2 regions of the Streptomyces sp. NPDC002845 genome follow, and region 2 is predicted to be linked to the other one. Evidence: riboswitches for the same ligand, from Rfam matches in the RefSeq annotation. Region 2 holds a riboswitch; the other holds the start of a gene.
What was found. A riboswitch is a leader RNA that binds a small molecule or an ion and turns the genes downstream of it on or off. The one in region 2 is predicted to bind S-adenosylmethionine.

Region 1: linked by a shared signal. The riboswitch ahead of ACWD3C_RS35880 (aminotransferase class V-fold PLP-dependent enzyme) and the one ahead of thrC (threonine synthase) in region 2 are both predicted to bind S-adenosylmethionine.

What each region holds. Positions count from the first base shown of each region.
Region 1 covers NZ_JBSFUU010000069.1:25,168-28,573, forward strand. Annotated here, with positions in the region: gene ACWD3C_RS35875 (Lrp/AsnC family transcriptional regulator) at 1-217, shown strand, start outside; gene ACWD3C_RS35880 (aminotransferase class V-fold PLP-dependent enzyme) at 392-1,759, opposite strand; SAM riboswitch class IV at 1,958-2,074, opposite strand; gene trpD (anthranilate phosphoribosyltransferase) at 2,186-3,250, opposite strand; gene qcrB (cytochrome bc1 complex cytochrome b subunit) at 3,391-3,406, opposite strand, start outside.
Region 2 covers NZ_JBSFUU010000161.1:2,933-6,338, reverse strand. Annotated here, with positions in the region: gene ACWD3C_RS47275 (glucosyl-3-phosphoglycerate synthase) at 1-724, opposite strand, end outside; SAM riboswitch class I at 880-1,070, shown strand; gene thrC (threonine synthase) at 1,089-2,369, shown strand; gene ACWD3C_RS47265 (MoaD/ThiS family protein) at 2,438-2,716, shown strand; gene ACWD3C_RS47260 (cold-shock protein) at 3,165-3,368, shown strand.

The DNA of each region.
Region 1 (3,406 bases), on a different contig from region 2:
CGCGGCGCTGGATTCCGTCAGCGAGGTCTTCTCCGTGACCGGCACGTACGACTTGATCGCCATGGTCCGCGTCAAGGCCCACGAGGACCTGGCCGACGTCATTCCCGGGCGGATCAGCAAGATCCCCGGCGTCGAGGCCACCGACACGCACGTCGCGTTCCGCACGTATTCACAGCACGACCTGGAGGCGGCGTTCGCGATCGGGCTCGACAACTGAGCGCTCCGCTGGAAGCGCGGTGATGAACCCGCGGGCCGGTGGGAGCTGGTCGCGCCCACGCGGCGGAGCCGCATATCGATACAGCCCCGCGCCCCTTACAGAGAGCTGTACCGCACCGGACTTCGCCACGGGGCCGCTCAGTAGCCAAGCTGCACGGAGCGCCCGGCTGCCGGCTCAGGCGGAGGTGTCGGGCACGCAACGCCCGTCCACGGTCCGGTAGTTCCACTGGGCCCCGTCCCGCACGAGTTCCTTCACGGCGGCCACGAACCGCTCCACGTGCTCGTCGGGCGTACCCGCGCCGAAGCTCACCCGGATCGCGTTGAGGGACCTCTCCCCGGGCGCGGCCTCCGGCGCCCCGCACTCCCCCTGGGTCTGCGGGTCGCTGCCCAGCAGCGTGCGCACCAGCGGGTGGGCGCAGAAGAGACCGTCCCGTACGCCGATGCCGTACTCGGCGGAGAGCGCGGCGGCGAAGTGCGAGCTGTTCCAGCCGTCGACGACGAAGGAGAGGACGCCGACGCGAGGGGCGTCGTCCCCGAAGAGGGAGAGGACACGGACCTCCGGCACGTCGGCGAGCCCTTCCCGCACCTTCCGGATCAGGTACTGCTCCCGGTCGACGAGGCTGTCGAACCCGGCCTCGGTGAGCGCCTTGCAGGCGGAGGCGATCGCGTGGACGCCGATGACGTTGGGCGAACCGGCCTCGTGCCGGGCGGCGGTGTCGTGCCACTCGACGTCCACACCTCCGTCGGCCCGGCGCGACACCTTCCGCGAGGCGCCCCCGCCCGCGAGGTACGGCTCGGCCTCGCGCAGCCAGTCGGCACGGCCCGCGAGGACACCGGACCCGAAGGGCGCGTACAGCTTGTGCCCCGAGAAGGCGACCCAGTCGACGTCCGACTCCCGTACGGAGACCGGGTGGTGGGGCGCGAGCTGCGCCGCGTCGAGGACGATCCGGGCGCCGTGCGCGTGGGCGGCGGCGGCCAGCTCCCGTACGGGCCACAGCTCCCCGGTGACATTGGAGGCACCGGTGACGCAGACCAGGGCCGGGCCGTGCGGGTCCCGGTCGGCGAGGGCGCGCTCCAGCGTGGCCACGGCCTGCCGCGGGGTGCGCGGCGCGTCGAGGTAGGTGACCCGCGCGTCCCGCCAGGGCAGCAGTGAGGCGTGGTGCTCGGTCTCGAAGACGAAGACCTGGCAGCCGGCGGGGAGGGCGGCGGCGAGGAGGTTGAGGGAGTCGGTGGTGGACCGGGTGAAGACGACCTGGTCGCCGTCCCGGCAGTCGAGGAACTCACCGACGGTGTTCCGGGCGTTCTCGAACAGATCGGTGGAGAGCTGGGACAGATACCCGGCGCCCCGGTGGACGCTCCCGTAGTACGGGGCGTACGCGGCCACGTCGTCCCACACGCGCCGCAGGGCCGGGGCGCTGGCGGCGTAGTCGAGCGCGGCGTAGGTGACCTCGCCGCCGGTGACGAGCGGGACGGTGACATCGGCGCCCAGAACGGGCAGAGGGGCACAAACGGACTGGTCGGCGGCGGCGGTGACGACGGACATGGGTGAACTCCCGTGAAGGCAGGCGGAATCGCCGTACGAAGCCGTAGAGACAAGGGCTATGTACTGGACGGCGATGCGGTGAAGGTGAAAAGGGATGCGGAGGCGGGGCTCTGCGGCCCTATTGCATTCGCTTGCTCACGGAAGGCTCCCTCGAACGACCAGGACCCCTGGGACGCGTCTGCTCAAGAGAGTGCGAGGGGTCCGCGCTTGCCGCAGACCCTGCTGTCCACGACCTGGTCCTCACCCGGGGCACCCCGCCACGGACGGAGGGTTGCCGGACAGCCGGCCGGGGCCGAATGGCTGTCGCTCATGACCTGAGGGGAAACGTATGCGACGTGATCGCCACGCCGCAACTTCTGTCCGGATGACGGAATGTGTGCGGAGTGGGGCGACTCGCAGGAATTCCGCCGCCCCACCCCCGAAGCGCTACACGTTGCTGACCGCCACCCAGCGGTCGAGCGTCCGCTTCGCCGCCCCCGAGTCGATCGACTCCGCGGCCTTCGCCATCCCGGCCCGGAGCTGCTCGGCCAAGGGGCCCGGACCGGGCTCCAGGGCCACCAGGGCCGCCGCCGAGTTCAGCAGCACCGCGTCCCGCACCGGCCCGGCCTCGCCGTCCAGCAGGCGCCGCGTCACGTCCGCGTTGAACGCGGCGTCCGCACCCCGCAGCGCCGCCACCGGGACCAGCTCGATGCCGACGTCACGCGGGTCGAAGGCATCCTCGGTCACCTTGCCGTCGCGGGCGACCCACACACGGGACGTGGCGGTGGTCGTCAGCTCGTCGAGGCCGTCGTCGCCGCGGAAGACGAGCGACGAATTGCCCCGCTCGGCGAGAACACCCGCCACGATCGGAGCCATCCGCGGATCGGCGACACCCACCGCCTGCGCCCTCACCTTCGCCGGATTCGTCAGCGGACCGAGGACGTTGAACGTCGTCCGGATACCCAACTGCCCCCGCGCCGCCGCCACATGACGCAGCGCCGGGTGGAACTTCACCGCGAAGCAGAAGGTGATCCCGGCCTCCTCGGCCACCTCGGCCACCCGCTCCGGCGTCAGCTGCAGATTCACGCCCAGCATCTCCAGCACATCGGACGCCCCGGACGCTGAGGACGCCGCCCGGTTGCCGTGCTTCACGACCTTCGCGCCCGTCCCGGCGATCACGATCGCCGACATCGTGGAGATATTGACCGTCTTCGCACCGTCGCCACCGGTACCGACGATGTCCACCGTCGGCCCCGGCACGTCGATCACGTTCGCGTGCTCGTACATCGTCCGTACGAGCCCGCTGATCTCCTCGACCGTCTCTCCCTTGGCGCGCAGCGCCACCACGAACCCGGCGATCTGCGCGTCCGTCGCCTCGCCGCGCATGATCAGGTCCATCGCCCAGGCGGTGTCGTCGGCGGTCAGGTCGCGTCCGTCGAGCAGTCCGTTCAGCAGGGCGGGCCAGGAACGGCCCGCCGCGGTGTTGCCTCCAGCGGGGGTCACAGCGCTCATATGCCGCTCCTGGGTCAGTACTGTCCCGGCCTGCGGGACACGAGTCTCAACGGGGTCCACCCTATCCAGCTCCGGCCACGCCGAAGGGCCCCGTCCGTACAACGGACGGGGCCCTCGGTGTGGTGTGGCGAACTCAGGGATCAGTGGTGGCCGTGG
Region 2 (3,406 bases):
GGACGCCGACGTCGACCTGGGCGAGGGCGTCGAGGCCGACGAGGTGGAGGGCGTCGACGAGCATGCCCAGTTCCACGCCGTAGCCGACGGGGAACGGGAGCTGCTCCAGGAGGGAACGCCGGGCCGCGTACTCGCCGCCGAGCGGCTGGACGAAGCCGGCCAGCTGGGGCCAGTGCATGTTGAGCAGGGGGCGGGCCATGAGTTCGGTCACACGTCCGCCCTGCCCGGCCGCCGAGCCGAGGGGGCGGTCGTACATGCCCTTGACGAGGTCGACCCCGGGGTCGGTGAGCAGGGGGCCCACGATCCCGGAGACGAAGTCGGAGGAGAACTCCCTGAGGTCGGCGTCGATGAAACAGACGATGTCACCGCTGGTGACGAGAAGGGAACGCCACAGCACCTCGCCCTTGCCGGGCACGGTGGGGATACGGGGGAGGATGTCGTCCCGGTGGACGACCCTCGCCCCGGCGGCCGCGGCCACCTCCGAGGTACGGTCGGTCGAGCCCGAGTCGATCACGACGATCTCGTCGACGAGCGGGACCTGACGCATGAGGTCGTGGCGGATGACGGAGACGATGTCGCCGACCGTCTCCTCCTCGTTGAGTGCGGGCAGAACGACACTGACCGTCGACCCGGTGGCGCGTTTCGCGGCGATGAGCTTGTGGAGCGGGCGATCGGTCACGGACCAGGAGCGTGTGCTCAGCCAGCGCTCGACTTCTTCCAGCACGGTCTGCGGCTCCTCACTATCGATCACACTGATCTTCGTATGATCCATCTCGCGGTTCGGACGGCTCCCTCAACTGTCCTGGCCTTCGGTTACAGTCTTGAACAACGCGGATGACCATCGCATGTCGGGGGTCATCGTCGTTCACAATCGAATACCGCTCATCCAGAGGGGCAGAGGGATACGGCCCGATGAAGCCCCGGCAACCCTCCAGCCGGTCTCGTACTGATCACCGTCGACTCATCGCTGATTCACTGTTGACTCACCGCTGATCGACTCCGCGAGGCTCCCGGCTAGGGAAGGTGCCAAATCCGTCTCGCGGCGAGATGCGTCGTGAGGAAGATGAGGAGAAAGGGCCTCGCCTCCCATGGCTGTGCAGACTGTTGCAAGCACCACGAACACCGTAGACCTCGGCCCCGCCGCCGCGCTGTCCTGTCGCGAGTGCGGCCACCGCGTTCCGCTCGGACCGGTCTTCGCCTGCGAGGAGTGTTTCGGGCCGCTGGAAATCGCGTACGACTTCTCCGCGTACGACACGGAGGAGCTGCGCAAGCGGATCGAGGCCGGGCCCGCGAACATCTGGCGGTACGCCCCCCTCCTGCCCGTCCCCGCCGACGTGGCCGACAAGCCGAACCTCAACCCCGGCTGGACCAAGCTCGTCAAGGCCGACAACCTGGCGCGCGAGCTGGGGGTGACCGGCGGTTTGTATGTGAAGGACGACTCCGGTAACCCGACGCACTCCTTCAAGGACCGGGTCGTCGCCCAGGCCCTGGAGGCGGCGCGGGCGTTCGGCTTCACGACGCTCTCCTGCTCCTCGACGGGCAACCTGGCCGGTGCGGTGGGTGCCGCGGCGGCCCGCGCGGGCTTCCGTTCCTGCGTGTTCATCCCGCACGACCTGGAGCAGGGCAAGGTCGTCATGGCCGCGGTGTACGGCGGCGAGCTCGTCGGCATCGAGGGCAACTACGACGACGTGAACCGCTTCTGCTCCGAGCTGATCGGCGACCCGGTGGGTGAGGGCTGGGGCTTCGTCAACGTCAATCTGCGTCCGTATTACGCGGAGGGGTCCAAGACGCTGGCGTACGAGATCTGCGAGCAGCTGGGCTGGCGGCTGCCGGACCAGATCGTCGTTCCCATCGCCTCCGGGTCGCAGCTCACGAAGATCGACAAGGGGCTGCAGGAGCTGATCAAGCTCGGGCTCGTCGAGGACAAGCCGTACAAGATCTTCGGCGCGCAGGCGGAGGGCTGCTCCCCGGTGTCCGTCGCCTACAAGGGCGGCCACGATGTCGTACGGCCGCAGAAGCCGAACACCATCGCCAAGTCGCTGGCGATCGGCAACCCGGCGGACGGGCCGTACGTTCTCGACATCGCGCGGCGGACGGGCGGTGCGGTGGAGGATGTGAACGACGAGCAGGTCGTCGACGCGATCAAGCTGCTCGCCCGGACCGAGGGCATCTTCGCCGAGACGGCGGGTGGCGTGACGGTCGGCGTCACGCGCAAGCTGATCGAGAACGGTGTGCTCGACCCGAGTCTGACGACTGTCGTCCTCAACACGGGGGACGGTCTGAAGACGCTGGACGCGGTGGCCGGGACCGGGCTCACGGCCACGATCCGTCCGAACCTGGAGTCGTTCCGCGAGGCCGGCCTCGTCTGACCTCCTGTCTGCCCGCCGCCCGTCCAACCCCGTATCTCGTACTCGACTCCGACCGGAGGTCACACCCCATGAGCGTCAACGTCCGTATCCCGACCATCCTGCGCACCTACACCGGCGGCAAGGCCGAGGTGACCGCTGAGGGGGCGACCCTCGCTCAGGTCATCGCGGACCTGGAGAAGAACCACACGGGGATCGCGGCGCGGGTGCTGGACGATCAGGGCAAGCTGCGGCGGTTCGTGAACGTGTACGTGAACGATGACGATGTCCGTTTTGAGCAGGGGCTGGAGACGGTTACGCCGGACGGGGCCGGGGTCTCGATCATTCCGGCGGTCGCCGGGGGCTGCTGAGGCCTTGACGGGTCGTTTTCGTTACCTTCGGTAACGGCAATTACCGAGAGTTCACCGAATGGCCTCCTCCGTGAGAGAAGCGGAGGGGGCCATTCTGCATGGTTGAGCACGGTACAGTTGGGGAACCCGGTTCGATTGCCGTACCGGGCGCATATGAGTTCTGGCCGTGCGCCCGATATGAAGCAGCCAAAGTGTGTGTGGCATTTGTGTGTTTTGCTCCTTTTATGGAGCCCGACTTGCCCTGAACTCGGGTGAATTCTCCGTACATTCCCGGCCTCGTGTGTCCAGATTTCTCGTCCGATTGACCTGTTGCAGACGGCAGTTGGACAGATACATTCAGCCGCGGTCGACGCGTTCCGGCGCACACCCCCAACCGTTGGGGGGTGAGGTCTGACCCGGATCCGCGAAGTGTGGATCTGTGCAAGGGCCAGTAATAGGGGAGTTAGGCATGGCTCAGGGCACCGTCAAGTGGTTCAACGCGGAGAAGGGGTACGGCTTCATCGCGGTCGACGGTGGTGCGGATGTTTTCGTCCACTACAGCGCGATCCAGATGGACGGTTACCGCACTCTGGAAGAGGGCCAGCGGGTCGAGTTCGAGATCTCGCAGGGCCAGAAGGGGCCGCAGGCGGACATGGTCCGTCTGGCCGGCTGAGGCTGAAGCACGCGCCGACTGACTAGCAGCGACGTTCT